Regions from separate parts of the Priestia sp. SB1 genome, predicted to be linked through region 2. Evidence: predicted binding sites of a transcription regulator. Region 2 holds the regulator's gene; each other region holds the start of a gene.

Region 1 (10,311 bases), on a different contig from region 2:
GTATTTTCCTATATGCTGCAGGCGCCTTGCACTTTATCAAAAAGGATGTGGCCTAAATGTTTTTGCAATTATGTAGGATAGAATCGTTTAAATTGTTTAAAACAAAAGCCTGGACGTACCTTTTTGTGAGTCCTATTCTAATCGCTATTATCCTTTTTGTAGGTGATCAGGCAATGCCAAGCGGGAGAATGAAATGGGCAATGGCAGATGCCTTGATTGCCAATGTTCACGGATTGCTGTTTTATCCGTTAATTGGCGGGTTAGTAACATCCTTCATCTGTCGGTATGAACACGAAGCGGGAGGATGGAAGCAATTATTATCTCTTCCTGTGACAAGGACATCGGTATACGGAGCAAAATTGATTACAGCAGCAGCTTTCATGGGAATTCTTCAAGTGCTTGTATTTGTTGTTTTATTAGGAGTGAGCATGTTAAAAGACTATCCGAGCGCTGTGCCATTAAAGATGATAGCTGGAAATATGCTAGGCGGATGGGTTGCGGTGTTGCCCATTCTTGCGTTTATGCTAGCTGTGTCAATGGCATGTTCTAGCTTTGGAGCATCTTTGACAGTCAACGTCATTTTAACACTACCGAATTTATTTGTTGCTAATTCTGAACGATTTGGCCCCTGGTACCCATGGACTCAGCCAATGTATGGAATGTTAGGTGTAACCGGAAAAGCATCATGGGGGTTGATGCTGACTACACAGAATTTCTTAGTGGTTGTTATAAGCAGCTTTCTGCTTTTTGGAGTAGCAGGTTCACTGTATTTTCACCGCAAACATATATAATAGAAAAAACCCGCTTTTTTACAGCGGGTTTTTAGCTGGCTTTTGGAATAGTAAAACCTACTCCAAAGACGTCTCGCACATCGTGGACAACCACAAAAGCCTGTTCATCGACTTTATGAATAATGCGCTTTAACTCTAATAGTTCTTGTTTGTTCACAACTACGTACAATACGTCTTTTGCTTCTTTTGTATAGCTTCCATGAGCAGAAAAGACAGTGACGCCTCGCTGCATCTTTTTGTTAACTTGTTCGGCTACTTCAGCTGAACGGTGTGAAATAATAGTGATTGCTTTGCGGGGGTTGAGTCCTTCAATAATATAATCAAGCACCTTTGTTCCGATATAAAGAGAAATAACCGTGTACATCGTCTTTTCTCCACCGATGACAAAATAGGCGCTTGCTACAACTAATAAATCAATTGCTAGCATCGTTTTGCTAATATTCCAGTCTAGATATTGATTAGCTAAGCGGGCGATAACTGCCGAGCCTCCGGAAGTTCCGCCACCTCTAAACACAAGCCCGAGTCCTACACCGGCTAAAATACCAGCAAAAATAGCCCCCAGTAGCGTATCGTCAAGAGGATTTCCCAGTCCTTCAGTTATATGTAGGAATAGAGATGTGAAAATAATACATATAATTGTGTAAGCAATCACACGTTTGTGAAGCAATTTGTATCCGATCAGTACCAGCAAACCGTTTAATATAAAGTTTGTGATACCAGGAGACCACCCTAGTACATAATAGGTAATCATTGTTACACCGGTTACGCCGCCTTCTGCTAATTCATTTGGAATAGCAAAATAATTAATGGCCAGTGCGAAAATGAGGCTTCCTAGAATAATGAGGATAATTTCTTTTATTTTATTGATCATGAACGTTACCTCCAATCATCAAAAACTCCGAAAACACAGTCATGACAATGTATTATACCAACTCTAGAGGCTGAATTAAAGATGGGATATTATTATTTTTTAAAAAATCAATTTCTGCTATCAACATAAAATCTTTTGACAGTTTTTATGGAGTATGAAAAAATGAATTGTTTGCTTTTATTTTGATTAAAAAGTTTTGCAATGAGAATGTTCGTTCGGTAAAATAGAAGCAAGAGTCAAGGGGGAGAATGAACGTGTATCAAGATGAATTAAAACAGTATGCGAAGTTAGTAATGCCTGAGCATTTAGAGAAAATGAAGAAAATGTACAGTCCCGAGGCTCATAAGCAGTCTTTAGGGTTGAAAAAAGAAAAGATTGAGCATATTGAAAATGTCATTATGAACAGTTACTCGGGGCATCATCCAGTAACCCTTCACGTCTATGAAGCAGGACATATTCAAAGATATGAACGAGTGACAATCGATAAAGTTTCTCTGCAGTCGAATACGCTGATGGTGACAGGGCCTTGTTATACATATTCGATTCGAGCGGATGCAGTAATTGAAGCAGATGTATGGAAAGATGAAAGCTACTCTAGCTAAGAGTAGCTTTTTTGTTGAATTTGTATCTTTTTTTTTACGCTTGCATACAATACATAAAAGCATATTCTGCGAGTAGTCACTTTTAGCTACTAGGAAATTTTGATTAAAGAAGGGATATTGTATGCAAAATGAAAAAACTCAAGTAAGAGAAATTGAATTAACGCAGTTCATTAAGAAAAGACTCGTTCGTTTTATCTCAAGTTTGGCTATTTCTTCTGCCCTTGCTTCTATATTATATATGCTTCTGTTTTTATTTAAATGATGGGTCACTTTGAGTTGTCCAAAAAGGTGGACAACTTTTTTGATGTATAGGCTCTCATTAAAACAGGACAAGCTAAACATAATTCAGTCAAGAGAAATTAAATCGGTCAAGAAATAGTCAAAAACAGTCAAAGCTAATTAGTTGCAAGAAAACCTTTACATATAATGAGAAAAGTAGACAAATTATTGAATTACCAGCTTATTTCCTTTTGTATAAACTATTATCAAAACAAATGCAAATCTAATTGTTCGTTCAAAAAACTTTATTTTGTAATTAAAAAAATGAATGTTTTTGATTTTTTATGATTGATTTTGAATGTAAACCGTGATAAAGTAAGTACATGAAATAAATGAAAACGCTTTTTTGAAAAAGGAGCTAGAACATGTTAACGCCGGAGAGACATCAACTAATCTTAAAACTTTTAAAAGAGAAAGAACTTGTAAAAGTGCAAGAGTTTATCGAAGTTACAGGCGCTTCGGAATCCACAATTAGAAGAGACTTAAGTCAACTAGAAGAAGAGCAAATGCTCAAACGTGTTCACGGTGGCGCTTCGCTTATTCGCAGTAAACGAATCGAACTGAGCGTTATCGAAAAATCTGCTAAAAATATTCAAGATAAACGAAACATTGCAGAGTATGCGGCTTCCATTATAAATGAAGGTGACTGTATTTTTTTAGATGCAGGAACTACAACGTATGAAATGATTTCTTTTTTGAAGCAAAAAGATGTAGTTGTCGTGACAAATGGTTTAATGCATTTAAACCCGATGCTAGAACAAGGTATCACCCTCTATTTAATTGGAGGATCTGTTAAACATAAAACGGGCGCTTTAATTGGCAATGGAGCTCTTTTAAGTCTTGAGCAGTATCGTTTTGATAAGTGCTTTATGGGAGCGAATGGGATTCATCATCAATATGGATATACAACTCCTGATCCAGAAGAAGCATTGATCAAGCAAACGGCAATGAAGCTTTCTAGAGAATCTTATATTTTATCAGATTCTACTAAGTTTTTTGAAACAAGTTTTGCGAAAATAGCCGATTTACATGAAGCAAAAATTATAACAAATGACGTACCTAGTGATGTACTTATACAGTATGCAAACAAAACAGACATAAAGGTTGTGAAATCATGATTTATACATGTACGTTGAACCCATCCGTTGATTACGTAGTACATGTTTCAGCATTCGAAGAAGGCGGACTTAACCGCACAACGAATGAAGCCAAGTTTCCAGGAGGGAAAGGCATTAACGTCTCTCGCGTTTTAAAGCGATTAGATGTTGATAATAAAGCTCTCGGTTTTGTAGCCGGCTTTACAGGAACCTATATCGAAGACTACTTAAAAGCAGAGAATATTGAAACAGCTTTTACAAGAGTTGATGGAGATACCCGCATTAACGTAAAGTTAAAAACGGAAAAAGAAACAGAAATTAACGGTCAAGGACCTGCTATTACAGACGAAGCGCTTCAGTCTTTATTGACTCAAGTAAAGCAAATGACTGAAGGCGATATCTTCGTATTAGCAGGAAGTATACCGAAAACGCTTCCAAGTTCTGTGTATGAAACGTTAACGGAACTAGCAGCAGCGAACGGAGTAAAAGTAGTAGTAGATGCAAGTGGAAAAACCTTGCTAGACGTCGTGTCTCACAAGCCATTTTTTATCAAACCAAATCATCATGAACTTGCAGAATTGTTTGATGTAGAAGTAAACAGTGCAGAAGATGCGCTAGTATACGGTAAAAAGCTTGTGGAACAAGGAGCGCAAAACGTCGTTGTATCCATGGCAGGCGATGGAGCACTTCTTATTAACGAAAGCGGTGTCTACAGTGCCACAGTCCCTAAAGGAACAGTGAAAAATTCTGTTGGAGCTGGCGATTCACTTGTAGCTGGATTTATTGCTTCTTATGTAAAGCAAGGGGATTTATTAGAAGCCTTTCAAACAGGAGTTGCTTCAGGAAGTGCCACAGCATTCTCACTTGAATTATGTACAGCAGAAGATGTAAAGACGCTTCGTGAACAAGTGTCAATCACAAAGGTAGAGTAGGGGGAACCGAGAATGAGAATTACAGAACTATTAAAAAAAGATACAATCATTCTTGATTTAAAAAGCACGTCAAAAGCTGATGTTATTGATGAGTTAGTTGGAAAATTAGACGAAGCTGGTCGCTTAAGCGACCGAGCTGGCTATAAAGAGGCAATTTTAAATCGTGAATCTCAAAGTACAACGGGAATTGGGGAAGGCATTGCCATTCCGCATGCAAAAACAAGCTCGGTAAAAACACCGGCCATTGCATTTGGACGCTCAACAGAAGGTATTGATTATGAATCATTAGACGGACAGCCTGCACATTTATTCTTCATGATTGCAGCGAGTGAAGGCGCGAATAATGCTCACTTAGAAACATTATCTCGTTTGTCTACGTTATTAATGGACGAATCGTTCCGAAAAACGTTGCTAACAGCATCATCAATTGATGAAGTCATTAAAGCAATTGATGATAAAGAAACTGAAAATGAAGCGCCGGAAGAAGAAGTGGATACAGCTTCAGATCAATTAGTGCTTGCTGTAACGGCTTGTCCAACGGGAATTGCCCACACGTATATGGCAGCGGATAGCCTAAAAGCAAAAGCGAAAGACATGAACGTGACGCTCAAAGTTGAAACAAATGGTTCCAGCGGTGTTAAAAACGCGTTGACGAAGGAAGAAATTGAAAACGCTACCGCTATTATTGTTGCAGCGGACAAGCAAGTAGAAATGGAACGTTTTGCAGGTAAAAAAGTTATTCAAGTTCCAGTAGCTGAAGGAATTCGTAAGCCCGAAGAATTAATTAACCGCGCGTTAAAAGGAGACGCTCCTGTATACAGCGGCGGCGGTGGCAGCAAAGAAGGCGGAGAAAGTAAAGGATCAGAGCGTACAGGGTTTTACAAACACCTAATGAGCGGTGTATCAGCAATGCTTCCGTTTGTTGTAGGGGGCGGGATCTTAATCGCCATTTCATTTATGTTTGGTATTCACTCAGCAGAACCGAAAGATCCAACGTACAATGCGTTTGCAGCGGCACTAAAAACAATTGGCGGAGATAATGCATTCTTTTTACTAGTACCGGTACTAGCAGGGTTCATTGCAATGAGTATTGCTGATCGTCCTGGTTTAGCTCCTGGTATGGTTGCAGGTCTTTTAGCAGCTTCTGGCGGAGGCGGTTTCTTAGGTGGTTTAATCGCTGGTTTCTTAGCGGGTTATGTAGTAGTGGGATTAAAGAAATTGTTCAGCGTCCTGCCGCAAGCTCTTGATGGAATTAAGCCAGTTCTTCTTTATCCGCTATTTGGGATTTTTATCTCAGGATTGATTATGCTTTATGTTGTAAATGAGCCAGTTAGTGCAATTAACAAAGGGTTAACGCACTGGTTAAGTGGATTTGGCACGGGTAACTTAGTATTATTAGGTATTATCTTAGGCGGTATGATGGCTATTGATATGGGTGGTCCTATTAATAAGGCAGCCTTTACATTTGGTATCGCAATGATTGATGCTGGAAACTATGCTCCACACGCAGCGATTATGGCAGGCGGTATGGTTCCGCCACTAGGTATGGCTATTGCGACAACTTTGTTCAAAAACAAATTTACTCGCCAAGAGCGTGAAACAGGTAAAACGTGTTATGTAATGGGTCTTTCATTTATCACAGAAGGTGCGATTCCATTCGCAGCAGCTGACCCAGGCCGTGTTATTCCCGCATCGGTTATCGGTGCTGCAGTAGCAGGTGCTTTAACAATGATGTTCCACATCGGTTTACCAGCACCACACGGCGGTGTATTCGTTATCGGAATTGTACAAGGAAATCCTCTTTTATATGCACTAGCAATTTTAATTGGTGCCATTGTGACAGCGGTCCTTGTAGGTGTATTAAAAAAACCAAAAGCAGAATAACAAATAAAGACTGATTTTACATCATGTAAAATCAGTCTTTTTGTGTTTTTGTGGTAGACATTTGTTCTTTATGAGAGTACAATTACGGTAGTATTCCTTTAATTTTTAGAAAAGTTAGATAGATAAGCTTTTCTACTTGATAAAATATGGTACAATAATCGAATATTAAAAACAAAGTAAGGAAGTGTCTCAAACATGAAGGTTGCGAAGTTTGGCGGGAGTTCAGTTGCAAGCGCAGAGAAATTTAAACAGGTTGCGCATATTGTAACGTCTGATAAAGAGAGAAAGCTGGTAGTTGTATCAGCTCCGGGCAAGCGATACGGAGAAGATACAAAAATGACAGATTTGTTAATCGCACTTTCTGCCAAAATACAGCTTGGAGAAGATTACGTCGATGAGTTTGGGCAAGTAATCGATCGCTATCGTGAAATCGTGGTTGACTTGTCTATGCCAGAAACGATTATTACTGATATTATTGCGAATTTACAATCACTTATTGATTTACATAAAAACGATCCGTTTCGCTTATTAGATTGTCTCAAAGCAAGTGGAGAAGATAATAACGCAAAGGTAATGGCTGCTTATTTAAATCATTTAGGGTTTGAAGCTCATTATGTAAATCCAAAAGAAGCAGGTATTTTTGTTTCTGATGAACCAGGAAGAGCAAGAGTGCTTCCACTGTCTTATGAAAAACTGCCGCGGCTAAGAGAGCGTTCGGGCATTTTGGTGATTCCAGGATTTTTTGGCTACTCTGAAGAAGGGAACATGGTTACGTTCTCGCGCGGTGGGTCAGATATTACAGGTTCAATTGTAGCAGCAGGAGTAAAAGCTGACTTGTATGAAAACTTTACTGACGTAGATGCTATTTACAGCGTAGATCCAAGACTTGTGGAAAAGCCTCATGAAATGAAAGAAGTCACATACAGAGAAATGCGCGAACTATCCTATGCAGGTTTTTCTGTCTTCCATGATGAAGCGCTAGAGCCGGTTTATAAACTAGGCATTCCTGTATGTGTTAAGAATACAAATAATCCTGAAGCAAAAGGTACATTCATTGTGGCTGAGCGTCCTCACGGCGATACGCCAGTAGTTGGAATCGCTGGTGACAAAGGTTTTTGCAATATTCATGTGAGCAAATACTTATTAAACCGTGAAATTGGTTTTGGCAGAAGATTGCTTGAAATTTTAGAAGATGAAGGTATTTCATACGAACATACTCCTTCAGGAATTGATAATATCTCTGTCATCATGCGCGAGCATCAGCTTACGCCAGATGTGGAAAAACGCGTATTTGCTCGAATTGAAAAAGAACTTGAAGTAGATGAAATCTTTATTGAACGTGATCTTGCTATGGTTATGGTAGTAGGAGAGGGAATGAATAGCACAGTAGGAATTGCTGCGAAAGCTACAGAAGCTTTTGCTCGTGCTGAAGTGAATCTTGAAATGATTAACCAAGGTTCTTCTGAGGTAAGCATGATGTTTGGTGTGAAAGCAGACGCTTTAGACCGTGCTGTTCAAGCTCTTTATAATACGTATTTTAACAGCATGTACAGTATTTCTTATTCTAATGTAAAATAAACAAGACGAAAAACCCCGCTTTCTTTTTAGAGAGCGGGATTTTCTAGTGAAGGCGTATATAAATTGAATTTGTGGACATAAAGGGAAGGAAGAGTGAAGTCAAAGGAGGAAATACAGTGAAGAAAAGACCCTTTTTCATATTCTTTTCCCTTATAGGTATGAGCGTACTTTCAGCATGCCACAATGATGATGCGGCACCCGCAAGAGAAGCTCAAAATAAACAAGGCGTGACAAATGGCGGAACGCCGATGAGCTATGATAATCAAAGTGAAAACACATCTTTTAACTTTTCAAAATTTGATTTAGAAGTAGACTACAAGGGGCTTAATAATGATTATGAAGCCGACTATGAAAATGAAAACGATGAGATAGAAGCCAAAGTGGATGATAATATTAACGATGAGCACTTGAACGGAGACAAAGCGTTTAATAAATTATCTTCAACATTTAAAAAGTTAAATTTTGATCAGCGCACCCCGGATGAAGATGTAAAAAAGGAAGTAATCGATGCGTTTGGCCTAAAAAAAGATTTTCAGTCGTTTGAATTAGAAGTTCGTTTTTCAAACGGAACGGAAAAAGAATACAACTTTAAACAAAAGTAAGACGTTAAAACAAAGTATTTTAGTTGAAGGAAAATCCGAACGATGAATTGAGGTTCTTCATTAAGAATCCAACTCGTTCGGATTTTTTCTTTGGTAAGGTGAACGTATGTCTCAATCTTATTTTTGATGTCTAAAAAAAGGAAAATAGTGAAAGGATGGTGATAAATAAGCAAAAGGAGGAATCACGGATGCAAAAGTTGATAATGAACGGATGCGTAGTCTTTGTTCTGTTATTGTTAGGAGCATGCAGCATGGTAAAAGAGCAAAATAACGCTCATGAAAACCACCTGAAAACCGAGGAAGCGAAAGAAACGAGCGAGGTATCGGTAGGACCTGTTAAAGTAGATTTAACGAATACGTCAGGCAAAAAAGTAGGAGAGGCTACGCTGACAGAAGCAAAGAACGGTGTGCAAATTAAATTAACTGCTCAAGGTCTTTCACCCGGGAGACATGGATTTCATATTCATGAAATAGGAAAATGTGAGGTGCCGGATTTCAAAACAGCAGGGGCCCATTTTAATCCTTTTAAGCGTGAACACGGCTTTAAAAATACAAAAGGCCCGCATGCGGGTGACTTGCCCAACTTAGAAGTTGCGCCAAATGGAAAAGTAGATACCGAAATTTTTGCTTCTCTTGTGACGTTGCAAGAAGGAAAGCCGAATTCTCTTATAGATATGGATGGGTCGGCATTAGTGATACATGATAAAGTAGACGATTACACAACAGATCCTTCAGGAAACTCAGGAGATCGAATTGTTTGTGGAGTGATTACGAAATAAGCCAAAAAGCTGTGAGATCATTCACAGCTTTTTTATTGCCGTAACGAGCCGCTTCTAAATTGCGGTGAGCTTCTTTTTTTTGCACAATAGAAGAAAGAGTTAAAGAAGGTGAAAACATGCATAAGCAAGTTGTTGTAATAGGTGGAGGAATAGGTGGGTTAACAGCGGGAGCGCTTTTAGCTAAACATGGCCATGAAGTGACGGTTTTAGAAGCTTCTCGAGAGTGGGGAGGCTGTGCCGGGAAATTTCAGCGCCATCTCTATACATTTCCTGTCGGAGCGACGCTTGGAATGGGGTTTGAGCGCGGAGGGATCCATGAGCGAATCAGCACGTACCTGGACCTAGAAATTGAAAAGATTTCTCTTGAGAAAATCATGAAAGTTCATCTTCCACATCGTACACTAATTTATTATCAAGACCGGTATCAGCATATTTCGTATCTTCAAAAACAATTTCCTCATAAAGCGAAGAATATTAGGAGCTTCTATGAAAGTATTTTTAGAGTTGCAAAAGAAATTCGCAAGCTCATGCGGCCGCTGCCGGTTCTTCCTCCTCTCACAATCGGTGAGTGGAGTAGGCTGGTAAGTTCGTTAAATCTTGGGTCTGTGAAGTTATTACCTTATTTTCATCAATCGTTTAGTCATTTACTAAAAAAACACAGGTTGCTAGACGAAACGGACTTTATTCATTTTATTGATGGTCAATTAATAGACAGCATGCAGACAACGAGTGAGAACTGTTCAATGCTTATCGGATGTCTAGCGTTGGATATTTATCACGAAGGAGCTTTCTATGTGAACGGTGGCTTATACAAAGTCGCAGAAGCCCTGCAAAAATCTATCAAAGCCAACGGAGGAAAAACGACTCTAGGAAGGAAAGTAGTAAAGATAGAGCGT
Region 2 (10,311 bases):
TCCTGTTTCTTTATTGAAATTTTCCTCTTTTTCACTGTGCTGAAGCTGATACATATTATAGTACAAACCGCCTTTATCTAGCAGTTCAGCATGCGTTCCTTTTTCGACGATTTTCCCTTTATGCAATACTAAAATACAATCGGCGTGTTGAATAGTTGATAAACGATGTGCAATCGCAATCGTTGTGCGGCCTTTTCCCATATCTCTTAACACTTCTTGAATCGCTTCTTCCGTTTCTGTATCGATATGGGCTGTTGCTTCATCAAGAATAAGGATTTTAGGGTTTCGAATCACCGTTCTTGCAAATGCTAAGAGCTGACGCTGACCGCTTGATAAAGTTGAACCTCTTTCCACTAGCACTTCATTATACTTATTAGGAAGAGCTTCGATAAATGCGTGAGCTTGCACAAATTTCGCCGCTGCTTTTACTTGCTCATCAGAAAAATGGTCTTCATGCAGCGTAATATTTCGCTTTACGGTATCGGCAAATAAAAAGGCATCTTGCAGCACCAGCCCTACCTGATCTCGAAGCTGTTTATTTGAAAAGGACGACAGTGGTTTATTATCGATCAAAATGTCTCCTTTTTGCTGCTCATAAAAACGCATTAATAAATTAATGATGGAGCTTTTCCCGCTTCCAGTATGGCCTACTAAAGCCACTGTTTCTCCTTCGTTTACCGTAAATGATATATCAGAAAGCACATCTCGAACACCGTCATAGGAAAACGTGACGTTTTTGAATTCTACCGTTCCTTTTTGTACCCCCTGCTTTTGTTCTCCTGTCATCACTGGATTTTTTTCTTCCTCATCCATCAAATCAAATACCCGGGAGGCTGATACCATCGCTTGCTGATACATAGAAAGACGCTGCATCATTTCATTAACGGGCTCAAAAAAACGATCCAAATAGTTGATAAACGCGTAAAGAACACCAATTTTAACAGGACTGTCAGCTACGGAAATGCCAAAATAACTGAGCACAAGAATAACGGCTAAAATATAAAGAATTTCGACAGCAGGCCTCAGTAGCAAACCATCTAACTTAATATTGCGCATGCCCGCTTTGTAGTGCTCATCATTAATTTCTTCAAATTCCGAGCGAAGCCGCTTTTCTTGACGAAATAATTGAATAATGGACATGCCTTGCAAAGACTCATGAAGCTTGGCATTTAACTGACTTAGCTTTTCTCGGAGCTGTCCGTAGTAAATAGCGCTGTAATGCTGATAAAGCTTCATAAGTCCCCAAATAAACGGGAGAAGAACTAAACAGTAAAAAGCCAGCTTCACATCTAGCATAAACATCGCTATAAAAATACCAATCAAAAATACCCCATTTTGAATAAAAACCGCGATGACTTCTACAAACATTTCTTTCATAGCTTCCGTGTCATTTGTAATTCGAGAAACAAGGCTTCCCGTTGGCGTGTTGTCAAAAAAGCGAAGCGCCAGACGATGAACATGAGAAAAAACGTCAATTCGAATCTGCTGAATAATTTGAAGCGCAATTTTCTGAAACTGCAGAAGCTGAAAGTATTGAACGACAATTTTTAAAAGCTGTAAAAGCAAATAACTGCTTGCAAGCCACACCAGAGGCTGAAAAGGCAAATACTTAGGAGTTAAATAATCGTCAATGAAAATTTTAATCAAAATGGGCCCTAATAAATCAGCAGCCGTAGCAATTAATAATAGAGTGAACGCTAAAAAAAATGATTTTTTATGCGGAATTGTATAGTGAAACAGACGTTTATGTACCGAAGAATGCTCAATTTTCATTTTTCGTCTCTCCTTCTTCTACCGCACGTTCAAGCTGCTGTCTATCGTACATATCCTGATACCAGCCGCTCACGCTAAGCAGTTCCTCATGAGTTCCTCGCTGAATAATTTTCCCTTTATCAAGGACAAGAATCAGGTCTGCATGAGTAACCGAGCTCAGCCGATGCGCTGTAATAATCGTTGTTCGATTTTGACGTTTTTGCCTCAACGCTTGTAAAATACCCGCTTCCGTTTTTCCATCTACCGCTGATAGCGAGTCATCTAAAATTAAAAGCTCAGGATCTAATAGAAGAGCTCTTGCAATCGAGATACGCTGTTTTTGTCCACCAGATAACGAAACGCCTTTTTCACCTACTATTGTTTGATAGCCATCTGTAAAATCGAGGATGTCTTTATGTACATTTGCAACTTTAGCCGCTTCTTGGATTTCTTGATTGCTTGCGTCTTCTTTTCCGAACGCGATATTAGCAGCGACTGTTGTTGAAAACAAAAAGTGATCTTGAGGAACATATCCAATGCTTTTGTACAGTGAATCAAAAGCATAATCTTTAATGTCTTTTCCTCCCCATAAAACAGCTCCGTCGCTTACATCAAATTCACGAAGCAACAGCTTTAAAAGCGTGGTTTTCCCAGCACCCGTCTTTCCGACAATCCCTAACGTTTGACCGCGAGAAAGTGTAAAGTAAATTTCGTTTAACGTGTATTCGTCTTCTTTACCATACGAAAACCTATGAATAACAGCTTCAATATTTCCTGTTGGCAGTTCAACACTAGGATGCGCTGCTTCTTCAATCGAATTTTCTTCTTTTAATAAAGAAAATACCCTGTCATATGATGCTCTTCCTCGTTCCACAATGTTAAATAGCCAGCCAAACGCGAGCATCGGCCAAATAAGAAGGCCCAAATAAGTTGTAAAGGTAACAAGCTGTCCCAGTGTTAACTCTTCACTAATCACCATCTTGCTGCCAAAAATAAGAGCAAGTAAAAAAGAAAGTGCTACAATAATCGAAATGGTCGGATCAAACAATGCATCTACTCGTGCTACTTTCATGTTCTTTTGAACAACATCTGCAGACTTCATACGAAATTCTTCGACATCAGCTGCTTCTTCCCCAAACGTCTTAATGACTTTAATTCCGCTAATGCTTTCTTGAACCTTATCATTTAAAGTAGAAAATGCTGCTTGTGCGTGATGAAACCGCGCATGAAGCAATGTACCATAGTAACTTGTTAAAACGGCCATAAGCGGCATAGGAATAAGGCAAATAAGCGTTAATTTCCAGCTGATTGTTAGGGCCATTGTGCATAGAACAAGCCCTCCTGTGACAATGGAATCCACGAGCGTCAAAACGCCCGAACCTGCAGTTTGTTGAATAGCTTGAATATCATTTGTTGCATGGGCCATCAAATCCCCAATTCGCCGCCGCTGATAAAAGGCCTGATTCATCCTGGTAAAATGAGTGTAGAGGGTATTTCTCAGCTGCTTGGCTAGTTTAACAGATGAACCAAATATCATAATACGCCATATGTATCTTGTGAAATAGGCCACAACAGCAGCTCCTAGCAAAATGCCAACCATCTGCATTAAGCGCTTTCCATTCAGCGTCCCTTCTTTAATGCCATCTACCGTTAAACCAATAATTTTAGGCGGGAGAAGTTCTAATGCTGCCACAATAATAAGCAGCGCTATCCCCGTTATGTAAGACTTTTTTTCCTGTTTGAAAAACCACCATAACTCTCGAAAAATTTTCATCGTATCCCCCTAGCCCTACAACCATTTTCTTATCTCTATCATAAAACAAAAGACACCCTTCTGAATAGAGAGTGTCTGTCCAATTAACCATTATTTAATTTGGCCGTTCATTGCTTTCATCATTTGGTTAATTTTTTTCTGCGATGGTTTCATGCCCATTTGCATCATCATCATTTTTAACATTTGTTCATTAATTGGTGGATTTTTCTTCAGATAGCTCATCATATACTTACGAGCAATGAAAAATCCTAGCGCTATCCCAACAATTAATGCTAGAACACCAACTAGAATATACATTCCCATGGTATTACTTCCTCCTTCGTGTTGTCTAACTTACAGTGTACTAGACCATACGCTATTATACAATATTTCCGTTCCAATTTCCTTAAATAATTACACAAATTTTCTTGTTTTCACAGGCCTCAGCCAGCCGTATTCATCCGTTCCATAATTCACTGCTAAAAAACAAGGATCTAGCTTGCGTAATACTTCAAAAAAAGCTGTCTCAGCATCAACATTGCCATCTCCTTCAATTGTTATACAGCGATTCGTTAATTTTATAGATGCTCGACTTTTTTTATGAGGATACTCCAGCACAAACGTCTCTTGATGAGTAAAAAAATGAGGATAATGAGAAAACGCCTGAAGTAATTCTCGTTGAATAAATGAATTGGGCAGTTGGCGAGTAATGTAATGAACTTGTTTTTGTAAATGCGTTTCCTGCAAGTGACGTTTCATTTTATATTCAATCAGCAGCTGATAAATGAGCTTTTCTCTTCGAAAATAGGATGATGCAACTTCTTCCTCCATTAAATATACTTCATACGTTCTCACGATTCATCCTCCCTTTCGGCTCGTTCTTTTTTGTACTATTATACCGAATGGTGTACGCAATGCTTGTCTATCGATGAAAAAATTTCTTTGTTTTTTTGTCGAAAAAAAAGAGCAGACCATAGGAGTCTGCTCTTTCTTGTGAAAAAGAATTATGCATTAAGCAAGCTTTTCACTTTTGCTACTACATTTTCAACTGTAAAACCAAATTCTTTCATGATTGTTTCACCAGGAGCAGATGCACCGAAGTGATTAATACCAAGAACTTGTCCCTCGTCTCCAACATAGCGTTCCCAGCCAAGTGTAGAAGCCATTTCAATACCTAAACGTTTTTTCACTGATTTAGGGATAACACTTTCTTTGTACTCAGCAGATTGCTCTTCGAAACGATCCCATGCAGGCATACTTACTACAGATACATCAATGCCTTCTGCAGCTAATGCTTTTTGTGCTTCTACTGCTAGGCTTACTTCAGAGCCTGTTGCAAGTATTAATGCATCCGCTTGGTCTTTACCAGCTTTAGATACAACGTACGCGCCTTTAGACACGCCTTCGTATGCATTTTCTTTTGTACCTTCAAGCGTTGGCAAGTTTTGACGAGTCAATACAAGCGCCGTTGGGCGGTCAGTTGATTCTAATGCTAAGCGCCATGCAGCAGCTGTTTCATTTGCATCTGCAGGACGAACCACTGAAAGACCTGGCATTGCACGAAGTGATGGCAATTGTTCAATTGGCTCATGTGTTGGGCCGTCTTCTCCAACTGCGATACTGTCATGTGTGAATACATATGTTACAGGAAGCTTCATTAAAGCTGCTAAGCGAATTGCTGGGCGAAGATAATCAGAGAATACAAAGAATGTTCCTCCGAATACTTTTACACCGCCGTGTAGAGCCATACCGTTTAATGCAGCTCCCATTGCAAATTCACGTACACCGAACCAAATATTACGTCCGCTGTAATCAGCTGCAGTGAAGTCTTCTGAACCTTTAATCATTGTTTTATTTGACCCAGCTAAGTCAGCTGAACCGCCGAAGAATTGAGGTACAGCTTGTGCTACTGCGTTTAATACTTCTCCAGAAGAAGCACGGCTAGCTAGGCTTGAACCCGTTTCGTATGCTGGAAGCGTTTCTTCCCAGCCTTCCGGTAACTTTCCTTCTACTGCTAGTTCAAATTGACGACCTAGTTCAGGATATTTTTCTTTATACTGTGCAAATACATCGTTCCATTCGTTTTCTTTCTTTTGGCCATCTTCAGCAATTGTAGCTTTGAAGTGAGCATACACTTCTTCTGGCACATAGAAATCTTCTTCAAATGTCCATGCATAAGCTTCTTTTGTTAATTTTGTTTCATCGGAACCTAATGGAGAACCGTGCACGCCAGAAGTACCCGCGTGGTTTGGAGAACCAAATCCGATTGTTGTTTTTACTTCAATTAGCGTTGGGCGTGTTAAATCGCCTTTTGCTTCTTCAATTGCGTTTGCAATCGCTGTCAAGTCATTGCCGTCTTCAACACGAATTACTTGCCATCCGTAAGCCTTGAAACGATCTTCTACGTTCTCAGAGAACGAGCGATCTAAATCTCCGTCTAAAGAAATATCATTTGAATCGTATAAAACAACTAAGCGTCCTAATTTTAAGTGTGCCGCTAATGAAGCTGCTTCAGCAGATACACCTTCCATTAAGTCTCCGTCACCACAAATACCATACGTAAAGTGGTCTACAATTTCTAAACCTTCTTTGTTGTATGTTTCAGCTAAATGACGTTCTGCCATTGCTTTACCAACAGCCATTGCAATACCTTGTCCTAGTGGACCAGTTGTTGCATCAACACCTGCTGTATGACCGAACTCTGGATGACCTGGTGTTTTGCTTCCCCATTGACGGAAGTTTTTAAGGTCTTCAATTGATAAGTCATATCCAGCTAAATGAAGCAAGCTGTATAATAGTGCCGATCCGTGTCCTGCTGATAATACAAAGCGGTCACGGTTGAACCAGTTTGGATTCTTTGGATTGATGTTCATAAATTTTGTCCACAATGTATACGCCATTGGAGCAGCTCCCATTGGCATACCTGGGTGACCTGAATTTGCTTTCTCAATCGCATCGATTGATAAAGTACGAATTGTTGCAATCGAAAGATCTTCAATACGTTGTGTCATACTCTTCATTCCTTTCAAAACTATGTACATATGTTATCATACTAATGATTTGCTTATTTGTACAATACTTGAACCAAAAAAATTTCCACTTTTACAGTTTTTGTGTGCCTTATTAAAAATATACAAAAAACTAGAGGGAACTCTCCCTCTAGTTTTACTAGAACGTCTTAGTGAAGACGCTTCTTTTTGCTCTCTTTTAACTTCTTAGGCGTAACATCTTTACCTTCCTCGTCCACAACTTTAATCGTATGAAGGTGGTTTGTCATAGATTGTCGGAAAACTTTTAAATATTCCTGACGTAGCTCTTGCTGTTCTTTCGCTTCAGATTCTGTCAGACCTTCAGCCTTTGCCTTTTTTGAAAGAGCATTAATACGAGCAAGTTTATCTTTTGATAGCATATAAAACCTATCTCCTTATAATCAATAATTAAAATTACCGAACAGTTCCGGCAACATGTAGTCATCTTACTAAATCTCTTTCGTTTTATCAAGAGATTGAGCACTCTCTTGATACTCTTGATAGCGACGATGTACCGTTGCTTTTGAAATATTATAACCAAAACCTTTTAGCGTAACTGAAATTTCAGCAAAGGTTAAGCCGTTATGACGAAGGCGGACAATTTCTTCAATCGGCGCTTCTTTTTTTTCTCTTCCTGAGTTAACTCCTTGATTTTTTAAATTTTGCTGCGGACGATAACCGTTTTCTACGGCTCTTTTCATTCCTCTTTTAATTTTAGCGTTATGTAATTTCCGCTGATGCTCTTCCACTAAGCTAATAATATCTAACACCATCGAATCAGATTCTGAAAGCTGAAGCTGACCTTGATGACTAATCGTATAGATCGTAGCATTTTCTTTATGAAAAGCATGAAGAAGCGCGATTCGGGCATTTCCTCTGCCTAATCGCGTTTCGTCTTGAATGAGCAGCACAGATATTTTTTCTTCTTTCATTGTATGAAGAACATCCAATATACCCTCTCTGTCTACGTCATATCCGCTTGCTTTTTCCATTACGACTTTTTTTACGTTTAGATGGTGAAGATCAGCAAGCTTTTTTAATTCTTCTTGCTGGCGCTGTAAAGATGTTTCTTGGGTTTTTTTATCCGTACTTACACGGCAATAAATAATGGCGTCCACTTTTATCACGACCTTTTCGGCTTCTAACAATATTCAGGAACGGCCGTTACACACTACTGTTCAATTGCCACTTGATTATGTAACTCTTTTTTTAAAACAGGAATATATAATTTATCTCCAGGAGATAAAGACTGGGCAGTGTCTGAGTTTAGATCATTGACGTCTTCAACCCATTTGACAAATTCATTGGTGGTCAAATGATGGTGATTATGATACTTGTTGGACAAGTCCCAAAGCGTATCTCCTTTTGTAATAGTAACCGTTGAATATTTGTCTAAATCTACTTTATCCGCTCCTAAAACCAGCGTCAATACATATGTAAGTGCAGCGATAACTGCAAAAAAAATAGCGTAATGTTTCATAGAATGTAAGAATTGGTGCATATTATGATCCCCCTATCAGAATATATGTTCTTATTTTATTGAGAACATTTGTTTCTGTCAATGGAATTCTTCGAACTTATGTTTGTATATTGACACATCACGTGGTATAATTCACCTAAAGAATAGCTAAAATCGAGGTGAAAAATATGAAGCTATCAAAACGTCAACAAGACATACTAGATTTTATTAAGCACGAAGTAAAATTAAAAGGTTATCCGCCTTCTGTTCGTGAGATTGGGGAAGCGGTGGGATTAGCCTCTAGCTCCACTGTACACGGGCATTTAGCTCGTTTAGAAAGCAAAGGGTTAATTCGCAGAGATCCAACAAAACCAAGAGCAATCGAAGTTCTTCAACTAGACGAAGTAAACATCCCTAAAAGCAATGTCATTAATGTTCCTGTTATCGGTAAAGTAACAGCGGGTCTTCCTATAACAGCCGTTGAAAATGTGGAAGAATATTTCCCTCTTCCAGATAAATTCGTTTCTCCAGATGATCATGTATTTATGCTTGAAATTATGGGAGAAAGTATGATTGAAGCAGGTATTCTAGATGGCGATATGGTAATCGTACGTCAGCAGCAAACTGCTAATAACGGAGATATTGTGGTCGCTATGACCGAGGACAACGAAGCAACGGTAAAACGTTTCTTTAAAGAAGAAAATTTCGTTCGTTTACAGCCTGAAAATTCAACGATGGCGCCTATTATTCTTCGCCACGTAACGATTTTAGGAAAAGTCACTGGTGTATATCGCACGATTCACTAATTACACACTGTATGTAAAACCAACTAATCATGATGTTAGTTGGTTTTTTACGTTTGTTTTCTAAAAAAATTGGCATATTATAAATGATACGTCGAATCATTACAGGCAGGTAGAGCGGTTTTTATAAAGCCTGTTTTACCTTTTACTTTCTGTCTGCATTTTTTCGACTCTCAAAAAAAATACAACCGACTATAAGAAGGATGTAGTTTATGACCAATACACCAAGGAAAACAGAACCATTTCAAACTATTATGCCTACCAAAGCAATGAACATGTTTCTTTTTCCTTTTTCCTTTGATCGAAAAAATAAAGAGCAGCTTGTTCATGCACTAGAAGCAAATATGTTTGAGTTTTTTTCCATTCAAAACAAACATGTAGAAAAAGAATACTACGGAGAACAGTATTACGTATCTCATGATAGCTTGGATCAATATTTTCTTCCTTACATTGAATGTATTCTATTTCCTGATTCGTGCGAAAAAGAAGGCTTGCTTCGATTTTCAAAAAAAATAGACCATACCGTTACGCTACAAACTTCCTCCACCACCGTGTCTAGCAACGTGCTGTCTGTGGATGTTTTTTTATGTCCTTTTGAAATTGGCGTCATGACCATTCGCACTGAGATGAGTCATAATCATTACACCTATGATGACATTTTAGAATTCATGAATCATTTTCGTGTATTAGAACCGAAGCTTGCTGAAGAGCATGGATCCACCATTACCTATGAACATCATCGCTATAGCAAAGTACAGGATTATATTTTTTCACAGCTCGCGCCATTTTTGAACGAACACATCAAAAAAGAAGCGACGCGTGAACAGCACGTCGGGAGTCTTCCTTATTTTATCGATGAACGGATGTTTGTATTAAGTTATGTAACGGTAAATCAAGAGCAAGAAATTAACTCCACAACTTTATTTCGTACTGGGCAGCTAAATAGCTATACGCCTGACGGGAAACCGTTTATCTCTGCACACAACCATGAGTATATTAAAACGTATAATACCAAACACGTGTATTCCAGATGGGCTCCTGAAACCTATTACGTTATAACAGACCATGTGTTTTCGTGTATTTCTAAATCGACAGACTCTAAAACGGATCAGCTTTTGATGAATCATCTATTTGGCCAGCATTACTATAATTTATTTTTGCATTTTTTCTATAAAATCGTGTTGCTAAAACTATCCTATGAGTATTCTCAGCTCACGTTTCATAAAAATTCAGAGGGCATCGAGCGACTAATTCGCTCTATTACTGTATTTTCAGGTAAATATTTATTTTTAGAAATTAGCTCTCGCACGGAAGGTCAAGAGTTTTCTGAGCTCTTTAAAAAAATCTTCCACATCAATTCTCTTTATCAAGAAGTCAAAGAAACCCTTGGTACTTTGTATCAAAATCAAGAGAAAATCGCGGCCAAGCGTCACAATTACTTATTATTAATTTTAACGATTTATACCGTTCTTTCCGGTATTTACGGAATGAATTTAGTTATTAGCAAGCTAAAGG
Region 3 (10,311 bases), on a different contig from region 2:
AATCTTTTTTGTATCTCCATCAAATTTAACCGTTCCATTGATTGTTTCAAGCTCACATTTCGAAGCGAGTATTCGAGAAAGTTCCATGTGCCCGTTTGATGTCTCCATTTCAAGAGAATGGCTATTCACATCGTAAAAGCGGATGGTGCCATTAGCTGTTTTGGCTTTCAGGTCTCGTACGCTTAGTCTTTCCCCATCGATTGAACCATTAAACATACGGAGCTTGACGCGTTCATATTCCATTTCTGGAATATAAATAATCGCTTTCACCTTCATTTGCTTTTGCTGAATTGCAAAGCGCAGTTTGCCATTTTCGATGGAAAATGCGGTATGCTGCAAGAAAGTGCGGCGCGCTTCATCCGAATTCTCTACTTTGTAGATAGCAGCTTCACACTCTATTCGTACTTCTGTACTTCCCCAAGGTCGGAGTTGAACGCTTCCATTTGCTAAATCTACGTCAATCTCTTGAATATATGCTTCTGATTGCTGAAAGATGTGCTGAACGTCAATCGAAGGACCAAAGTTAAAATCTAAATCTCCTTCTTTTACTTTTTTTACCGTTTGATCTACAAATGTAAATAATTTTTCCTTTAAAGAGCTTTGAGATGACTTAGAAGCGTACGTTTTTTTCTGTTTTCCTCCTACATAAGGGGATAGCTCAGCTTTATCAGGCGTAGCATAGTAAGAGTCATTAGCTGAGTCTTTTTCCAGTGAATTCAGCAAGGTTAAAGCCTCATCTACGCTAAGTTTCCCTTCTTCTACCATCTGTAAAATTTGTTTTCGCTTTTCACTCATACCTTCCATCTCCTCTTTACGTTTTAGTCATTTAACTTTTATCTGCTTAATATTTGTATCCCTTTTATAATATTCCATACAAACACAACAACATTAACTAAAGAAACAACAACTAAAGCTACAATTAAAAGAATAAATACCGTTCCACTAGAGCCAGTAAGAGCAGGAAGCAAGAAAAATAAGAACAAGATCGCTGTAGCGATAGGTAATAAATGTGACAAAAATGCAGTTTTTGCATGTTTCTTTACTTCTATGTTATGAACAACAAAATAAATAATAATAGGTAATAAAAATGGTGCAAAGAAAACGCTAAAATAATTTAAGGAAGATAGTATGCGATTTCCTTCCATAATAATCAGCTCCTTATATCATGTACTACGTTTTAATGAGTTAAAAAGTTTCATTCTTTATAAAAAAGACACCAATGCTGGTGTCTTTTAACGAGTTAATGCCTCTGCTTTTTCAACTTTTTTCTCCATACGCTTACGGTCACGTTCTAAAATTGGCTTCAAATAATGGCCCGTATAGGATTCTTTTACTTTCGCCACTTCTTCTGGCGTACCCGTAGCCACAATTTGTCCGCCTTTATCTCCACCTTCAGGCCCTAAATCAAGTAGATAATCAGCTGCTTTGATCACGTCTAAATTATGTTCGATCACTAGAACTGTATCTCCATTTTCAACTAAACGCTGAAGCACTTTTAATAAACGTGCGATATCATCGACATGAAGACCGGTAGTCGGTTCGTCTAAAATGTACAGCGTTCTTCCTGTTGAGCGACGGTGAAGCTCTGAAGCTAACTTTACACGCTGGGCCTCTCCACCCGATAAAGTAGTGGCCGGCTGTCCAAGCGTGATATAGCCAAGTCCTACATCGTAAATGGTCTGCAGCTTCCGCTTAATCTTTGGAATGTTTTCAAAGAAGTGAAGCGCGTCTTCAACTGTCATATCCAACACATCTGAAATGTTTTGATCTTTGTATTTTACTTCTAAAGTTTCCCGGTTATATCGTTTGCCGTGGCAGACTTCGCAAGGAACGTATACATCTGGCAGGAAATGCATTTCGATTTTAATAATACCGTCTCCTCGACAAGCTTCACAGCGGCCGCCTTTCACGTTAAAGCTAAAGCGGCCTTTTTTATATCCGCGCACTTTTGCTTCGTTTGTTTGGGCAAATACATCTCGAATGTCATCAAATACACCTGTATAGGTTGCAGGGTTTGAACGAGGCGTACGGCCTATGGGAGACTGATCAATATCAATGACTTTATCTAAATGTTCAATGCCTTTGATTTCTTTATGTTCTCCTGCTTTGCTTTTTGCTTTATGCAGCTTTTGCGCCAATGATTTGTGAAGGATATCATTTACAAGCGTACTCTTACCTGATCCAGATACACCTGTAACAGCTGTGAATACACCTAACGGAAGCTTTGCTTTTACATTTTTTAAATTGTTTTCTTTTGCTCCTATAATTTCAATCATCCGATCTTTATCTATCGAACGTCTTTCGGCTGGAAGTGGAATAAACTTCTCTCCTGATAGATATTGACCCGTTAAGGAATTTTCATCATCCATCACTTCCTGAGGCGTGCCTTGAGAAACAACGGCACCCCCGTGTACGCCCGCTCCTGGTCCGATATCAATTAAATAATCAGCTGCCATCATCGTATCTTCATCATGCTCTACAACAATCAACGTATTCCCAATATCGCGCATGTCTTGCATTGTGCGAATTAAGCGATCGTTGTCACGTTGATGAAGACCGATAGAAGGTTCATCTAAAATATAAAGAACCCCCGTCAAACGAGAACCGATTTGAGTAGCCAAGCGAATGCGCTGCGCTTCCCCTCCTGAAAGAGTTCCAGCAGAGCGGTTCAATGTTAAGTAATCAAGTCCCACGTTAATGAGAAAGCTTAGACGCTCACGAATTTCACGCAGTATCATATCCGCAATCTTCATGTCTTTTTCAGATAAACTGAGACTTTCAAAAAAGTCATATGCTTCTTTTACTGAAAAGCGTGTTGTATCTCCTATATGCTTTTCGTCAATAAGCACCGCTAAGCTTTCGCGTTTTAAACGATTTCCTTTACATTTTGGACAAGCTTGCTGAGCCATGTATTTTTCCATTTGCTCACGGATATAATCAGAACTTGTTTCATGATAACGGCGTTCTACGTTCCGAAGCACACCTTCAAATTCGATATGATTTTCTCTTACTTGGCCAAAATCATTTTCATAGCGAAAGTAAATTTTTTCTTTACCGCTGCCATATAATACTTTATCAAATAAATGTTCCGGGATATCTCGAACCGGCACATCCATGTCGATGCCGTAATGTGTACATACGGCTTCAAGCAGCTGCGGATAGTATTGAGAACTTGTTGGCTCCCAAGGTGCAATTGCGTGCTGATGAAGTGTTAAGTCATAGTTAGGAATCACTAAATCTTTATCCACTTCCAATTTCGTTCCTAACCCGTCACACGTCGGACACGCCCCGTACGGACTATTAAATGAAAACATGCGGGGCTCAAGTTCTCCAATGGAGAAGCCACATTTTGGACAAGCATGATGCTCGCTAAAAAGTAATTCTTCCTCACCTATTACATCAATAATTACTTTCCCATCTCCAAGGCGAAGAGCTGATTCCAAAGAGTCCGACAAACGAGCGGCTACACCTTCTTTGACAACAACGCGATCAATCACTACTTCAATGGAGTGCTTTTTGTTTTTTTCCAGTTCAATTTCTTCTGTTATTTCACGCATTTCTCCGTCTACTCGAATGCGAACGTACCCTTCCTTTTTAATATCTTCTAATACTTTTACATGGGTGCCTTTTCGGCCAGATACCACAGGGGCCAGTACTTGAAGTTTTGTACGTTCAGGGTACTCTAAAATTCTATCTACCATTTGCTCAATCGTTTGAGACGTAATTTCAATTCCATGATTAGGACAAATCGGCTTTCCTACACGAGCAAACAAAAGGCGCAAATAGTCATAGATTTCGGTCACAGTTCCGACGGTTGAACGAGGGTTTCGGCTCGTTGTTTTTTGATCGATTGAAATAGCAGGCGACAATCCTTCGATCGAATCTACATCTGGCTTATCCATTTGACCTAAAAACTGTCTTGCATACGCCGAAAGTGACTCGACATAACGTCTTTGTCCTTCAGCATAGATTGTATCGAAAGCTAAAGAAGATTTACCAGAACCTGACAACCCTGTTAATACCACTAATTTGTCTCGCGGGATTTCAATATCGATATTTTTCAAATTGTGGGCTCGTGCACCTTTTACCACGATTTTTTCCATCGCCATGTTTTATCACCCTTCCGCTTTTAATTCTAGAATCAAGTCACGAAGCTCAGCTGCGCGTTCAAAGTTAAGCGCTTTGGCTGCTTCTTTCATTTCTTGTTCCATTTCTTCTACGAGCTTTGCTTTTTCTTTTTTATTGAGTTTATCAAATGCCGGTGCTTCTTCATACGTTTCTGTATCTTCTGCTACTACTGTTGCACGAATTGAGCCTCGAACTTCTTTTTGAATCGTTGTCGGTGTGATACCATGCTCTTCGTTGTAAGCTTCTTGAATACTTCTACGACGCTTGGTCTCATTGATAGCAATGTCCATGGAGTTTGTGATGCGATCTGCATACATAATGACATGTCCATTAGCATTTCGCGCAGCACGTCCGATGGTTTGAATAAGCGATCGTTCTGAACGCAAGAATCCTTCTTTGTCCGCATCTAATATGGTTACTAACGAAACTTCTGGAATATCTAAACCTTCACGAAGTAAGTTAATCCCTATGAGCACATCATATTTTCCAAGCCGCAGCTCTCGGATAATTTCAATACGCTCGAGCGTCTTCACCTCAGAGTGAAGATATTGAACTTTAATGCCAATTTCTTTTAAGTAGTTCGTTAAATCCTCAGACATTTTCTTTGTTAACGTCGTGACGAGCACTCGTTCATTTCGCTTAATCCGGTCGTGAATTTCTCCAATTAAATCATCAATCTGCCCTTCAATTGGTCGAACTTCAATATTTGGATCTAATAATCCCGTTGGACGGATAATTTGTTCAATCACCTCAGGCGCCTTCTCAAGTTCGTAAGGACCTGGTGTTGCTGAAACATGGACGATTTGTTTAATATGCTGTTCAAATTCATCAAATTTAAGCGGACGGTTATCTAATGCAGACGGCAAGCGGAAACCATGGTCCACCAACACTTGTTTACGCGCTTGGTCTCCATTATACATTCCTCTAACTTGAGGAATGGTAACGTGGGATTCATCCACCACAAGAAGGAAATCTTCCGGGAAGAAATCCAGCAGTGTATAAGGTGTAGAACCAGCCGGACGAAGCGTTAAATGACGAGAGTAATTCTCGATTCCTGAACAAAATCCCATTTCTCTCATCATTTCTAGGTCGTAGCGAGTGCGCTGCTCCAAGCGCTGCGCTTCTAAAAGCTTTCCTGCTTCTTTTAACTTCTCTAGCTGTTCTTCTAGTTCTTTTTCAATGTTTTGAATGGCGACACGCATTTTTTCTTCCCTCGTGACGAAGTGAGATGCCGGGAAGATAGCCACGTGTTCACGATCTCCAATAATTTCTCCTGTTAAGGCGTCGACTTCGCGAATGCGGTCAATTTCATCCCCGAAAAATTCCACGCGAATACAGTGTTCATCTCGAGACACAGGAAAAATCTCAACAACATCACCGCGAACGCGGAACGTTCCGCGCTTGAAGTCAATATCGTTTCTTTCGTACTGTACATCCACTAGCGTACGAAGCAGCTGATTGCGTTCTTTTTCCATTCCTACTCGAAGAGATACGACCATTTCTTTGTATTCTTCCGGAGACCCTAATCCATAAATACAGGATACGCTGGCAATAATAATGACATCTTTTCGTTCAAAAAGAGCAGAAGTTGCCGAGTGACGAAGTTTATCAATCTCGTCATTAATGCTTGCATCTTTTTCAATAAATGTATCTGTTTGAGGTACATAAGCTTCAGGCTGATAGTAATCATAGTAACTGACAAAGTATTCGACTGCATTATTAGGAAAAAACTCTTTAAACTCACTGTACAATTGACCAGCAAGCGTTTTGTTATGAGCCATAATTAATGTCGGCTTATTTATTTCCTTAATAACATTAGACATAGTGAAGGTTTTTCCCGTTCCTGTAGCACCTAATAATACTTGATGCTGCTTACCTTCTTTAATTCCTTTCACAATCTTTTCAATTGCCTTTGGCTGATCACCTTGCGGTTGATATGGGGATACTAATTCAAACTGATCTTTCAAATGAAGGCCTCCGTTTCTATTTTCTTGTTTTATCTATTTTTATTACGATATGTAAAAACCGAAAACACGAACTGATATTCGTATTTTATCACTTTATACTCATAAATGAAACTAATGAGTATTAATCTTATATAGTGTTTGTTTGTTTTGATTTTTTACCCTGTTACTTTATTACCCACTAAATTCTTATACTACCCTTTTCGAGGGGAATACAACTCTTTAGATGAAAGCAATAAAAGAAAGTAAGCTGCCTAATTGTTTGAAAAAGATAGGCTTTTGCGCCAATTTCTAAATTATGATACAGTATAAAAAATATGTACTGAGAGGGGTTTAGTATGGCAAGCGTTGATCAAGTTCTTATAAATAACTCCTTTATAACAGTTGAAGAATCAACTTCTTTAGCTAAAGTGAAATCTGAACTTTCCAACTATGATTTCGTTGTAGTCACAGCAAGTACCTTTTATGTAATACAAAAAGATGAACGATACCTTTTAACAGGTCATGACGAGGCATCGTCCATTAAAAAAGTAATAGCGGACACAAATTGGCCTTCATCTTCTACTTCTACGTTAGCCAATTTACAAGCCAACACAAACTGGAATAGACCAGTCCTCATTCAAGCAGAAAACCAAGAAACCACAATAGGACTTGTAACACCTTCACAGTGGATTACACATTTGCATAGCCAAAATGAGATATTAGCTTCCTATTTTGATACATTGGCAGAAACCATTAATGATGCAGTGACAGCGGTCGATCATGAAGGAAATGTAATCTTGTGGAATACTGCTGCGGAACATACGTATAAGATTCAGAGAGATGATATTATTGGTAGAAAAATCGGAGAGCATTTTAAAGATGAATCCATCATTCTACATACGATTCTAAATGAAGGGCGTCCTGTGCGCGGAACGTATCATCGTCCTAATGAACAAACTCACGTGCTCATCAATGCATCTCCTATTATAAGAAACAACCGAGTCATAGGTGGAGTCGCAACCGAACATGACATTACCAATATTGTAAGACTAAATGAAGAAATTGATGTATCTCTTCTCATTCCGAAAGATAATCCATTTTCTTCTTTTGCGGGTATCAGTCCTGAAATTAAGCAAGCCGTTGACATTGCCAAAAAAGTGGCATCTACAGATATGCCTATTTTATTAACAGGAGAACCTGGTTCTGGGAAAGAAATGCTGGCTCAGGCCATCCACTACGGGGGATCCAAACATAAAGAACCTTTTTTATCTTTAAATTGCGCCACTATTCCATCTGGACTTCTGGAAATTGAACTCTTTGGTCATCAAAAAGACGTCTTTTCAGAAGATCCAACGACCATTGCAGGAAAACTGGAGCAGGCTCATAACGGGACGTTATTTATTGAAGAAATTGATAAAATGCCTCTTGAAATTCAAGTTAAGTTTCTCCGTTACTTGGAAGAACGAGCCTTTTATCACGTTGGAGGCACGGAAGAAATTCAAGTCCAAACCCGAATTGTAGCCTCTACTACGACGCCTTTGGAAGAGTTGCTAAAAGCCGGTGAATTCCATGAAAATCTTTACTATTTGCTGACCGTCATTAATATTATCATTCCGCCGCTTCGAGACCATAAAGAAGACATTGAAGCATTAACGCAGCAATTTGTACAGGAATTTAGTAAAAAGTATAAAAAGAAGGCTCCTTTCATCAGCTCTGAAGTTCTCGAAGCCTTTATGCAATACGATTGGCCAGGAAATATTCGCGAGCTGAGAAATACGATTGAACGAATGATTTTTCTTAGTGATCAGTCGTTGATTACCCTTACGCACCTTCCTGACAATCTGAAGGATGCCAGTTCTTTCACAGAAGTTCAAAAAGAAGAAGATTCTCTCCAAGAAGCTAGGCTAATAGAAGAGACTCTTCAAAAAACCTATGGAAACAAAAGTGCAGCAGCAGATCTGCTTGGCATTTCGCGCGGCACCCTTTATAACAAAATCAAAGAATACGGATTAAACTAATTAAAAAATTCGACACGAAGCTCAGGATACTTGTGTCGAATTTTTTATGTTTCTTGGACTGAACTTATTTGGAGAAATTTTTTAATACGAACCATACGTTGGCGGGGCGTTCGGCTAGGCGTCTCATGAAATACCCAAACCAATCAATTCCGTAAGGAACATAAACCCTGACTTTATATCCTTCTTTGACCAGACGATCCTGTAGCTCTACGCAAATTCCATAAAGCATTTGGAACTCAAACTGATCATTTGAAATGCCGTTTTCTCTTACTAATCGTTTTGTATACTGAATCATTTCCTCATCATGACTTGCTACAGCTGTATAGTGTCCATTTAATAAATGCATTTTAATGATTTTTTTATAGTTTTCATCTACGTCTTTCTTTTCCAGAAACGATACTTCTGGCGATTCTTTGTAAGCTCCTTTTACCAGACGTAAATTGGCTTGATATTGATGTAAGTCATTCATATCTTGTTCTGTACGATAAAGGTACGCTTGAATCACAATTCCAATATTATCAAATTCTTTGCGTAATTCTTTATACATATCAAGGGAGATTTGGCAGTGCAAGTAGTCTTCCATATCAATTCGAACAAAAATATCATTCACTCTGGCTGTGTGTAGAATTCTGCGCATATTTTCCATACAAAGCTCTTTGCTAATATCCAATCCTAAAGAAGTCATCTTTAATGATAAATTTGATTGAACGCCCGATGCTGCAATGGCTTCTAGTGTCTGAATGCACATGGCCGTAGATAACCTAGCTTCCTCTTCTGTAAAAACAAATTCGCCTAAATGATCGAGTGTCACAACTTTCCCACCATTGTTAAGCTCCTTGGATGTTTGAATTGCTGATTCAATTGAGTCTCCAGCAACAAAACGAGCTGCCCCCATCCGCAATCCATACTTTTTAGCTAATTTATTCATTGAATGATTTTTGCCAAGCGACTGAAACATCGTTCTCATTAACACTTCCATCGATACTAAACCTCCTTCTATTTTTAAAAATCAAAATAAATATAATTTTCAGATTAATTTCTTTATTTTTCTATACCCCAACTACATATTTGTACACACATTTAAAATAATTTACACAAAATTGTTTAAGTTATTTTATTTACAAACATATTTGTATAATTAATTTAATTATACTCATTTATCGATGGAACCGTAACAACAGTGTTATGAGTTCTAACTCGTTTTTCGACATAAAAAAGCTCTCCACATTTCGTAGAGAGCTTTTGCGTACGTTTTGATAATAGGACGATTCACTTATCATCAAAGCAACAATCTTTATTTTCCAGCTGCTAGCATGCCTTTTGCATATATAAAACCAATGGCTGCTGAAAGTAAATCTATTAAAATAATAAGCGGATAATCTGCGTACCCTTTATATACAGAAACAGCTATCAACAAAAGCGTCAGCGCTGTGGCAACATATAGGTTATATGTTACTCTAGCAAACAGAACAAGCAATATGGCGGGTAGAAAAACTGCGGCAATCGTTTTGACTTCCACAAACATTTCTCCTTTTTATCCGTCTTTTAACCAGCTTGTGAATTACGTTTTGTATAATTGTGTACAAACAAAATACCTAGTTCATGATGTTCGTTGTCATACAATGCTCGCTGAGTAAAGCGAACTTCTCCATTTTCGTCAATAACTTCTAGCTTACAAAAAGCACGGTTATTCACTTGTAATGCTTCATAAAATTTATGGACTTCAGATATAGCGATTCCATTTACTTTAATAATCACTTCTCCTACTTTCAAACCCATTTTCTCTGCCGGAGAATGAGGGATAATTCCTAACACAACCAAACCTTGTGTACGCTTAGTAAATAGTGCGGGCGCTTTTTCATCGCTTCGACGCTGCTGCAAACGAATCCACTCTCTTCCTATGATCGCTAGAATAACAACAGCGACAGCGGCAGGAGGATAAAAAATAGCAGCAATTGTAATAATCGTTAATCCCACGCCTAATGCTAATACACGCTTACCGGTAAATTCAATAGATTTAAACGGAACCATACTTTGAATTCGCTGATAAAAACCGATAGCAAAAGGAACAAAAAACAGGCTAAATGATGTTCCGTCAATAGATAACACAGGCCACCATGGAAACACAGACGTAATGGCGCTGCCTGGAATTAAGACAAAAAGCGGAACAACCCATAATTTTTGAGAATAATGAGCCCCAATTTCCTGCCCTCTTTTAC

What was found. The regulator LexA, encoded in region 2, represses DNA repair genes until DNA is damaged. The targets are predictions, from matches to a motif close to CGAACATATGTTCG.
Region 1: the regulator LexA is predicted to act here: its motif matches at 1,867-1,880, upstream of WKH56_RS18035 (YolD-like family protein).
Region 3: the regulator LexA is predicted to act here: its motif matches at 6,163-6,176, upstream of uvrB (excinuclease ABC subunit UvrB).

The regions. Positions count from the first base shown of each region.
Region 1 covers NZ_JBBJSS010000004.1:555,596-565,906, reverse strand. The annotation lists gene WKH56_RS18050 (ABC transporter permease) at 1-56, shown strand, start outside; gene WKH56_RS18045 (ABC transporter permease) at 57-791, shown strand; gene WKH56_RS18040 (YitT family protein) at 823-1,662, opposite strand; gene WKH56_RS18035 (YolD-like family protein) at 1,911-2,264, shown strand; gene WKH56_RS18030 (hypothetical protein) at 2,386-2,526, shown strand; gene WKH56_RS18025 (DeoR/GlpR family DNA-binding transcription regulator) at 2,909-3,661, shown strand; gene pfkB (1-phosphofructokinase) at 3,658-4,572, shown strand; gene WKH56_RS18015 (PTS fructose transporter subunit IIABC) at 4,585-6,456, shown strand; gene WKH56_RS18010 (aspartate kinase) at 6,652-8,034, shown strand; gene WKH56_RS18005 (YusW family protein) at 8,151-8,636, shown strand; gene WKH56_RS18000 (superoxide dismutase family protein) at 8,825-9,415, shown strand; gene WKH56_RS17995 (hypothetical protein) at 9,405-9,533, opposite strand; gene WKH56_RS17990 (phytoene desaturase family protein) at 9,532-10,311, shown strand, end outside.
Region 2 covers NZ_JBBJSS010000001.1:205,878-216,188, forward strand. The annotation lists gene WKH56_RS01085 (ABC transporter ATP-binding protein) at 1-1,773, opposite strand, end outside; gene WKH56_RS01090 (ABC transporter transmembrane domain-containing protein) at 1,763-3,526, opposite strand; gene WKH56_RS01095 (YneF family protein) at 3,617-3,829, opposite strand; gene sirA (sporulation inhibitor of replication protein SirA) at 3,920-4,360, opposite strand; gene tkt (transketolase) at 4,510-6,516, opposite strand; gene WKH56_RS01110 (DUF896 domain-containing protein) at 6,684-6,914, opposite strand; gene WKH56_RS01115 (YneB family resolvase-like protein) at 6,984-7,652, opposite strand; gene yneA (cell division suppressor protein YneA) at 7,706-8,035, opposite strand; gene lexA (transcriptional repressor LexA) at 8,182-8,799, shown strand; gene WKH56_RS01130 (magnesium transporter CorA family protein) at 9,009-10,311, shown strand, end outside.
Region 3 covers NZ_JBBJSS010000007.1:144,549-154,859, forward strand. The annotation lists gene WKH56_RS25055 (DUF4097 family beta strand repeat-containing protein) at 1-795, opposite strand, end outside; gene WKH56_RS25060 (hypothetical protein) at 834-1,145, opposite strand; gene uvrA (excinuclease ABC subunit UvrA) at 1,233-4,109, opposite strand; gene uvrB (excinuclease ABC subunit UvrB) at 4,116-6,095, opposite strand; gene WKH56_RS25075 (sigma-54 interaction domain-containing protein) at 6,431-8,092, shown strand; gene WKH56_RS25080 (proline dehydrogenase) at 8,157-9,071, opposite strand; gene WKH56_RS25085 (DUF2198 family protein) at 9,387-9,611, opposite strand; gene WKH56_RS25090 (PDZ domain-containing protein) at 9,638-10,311, opposite strand, start outside.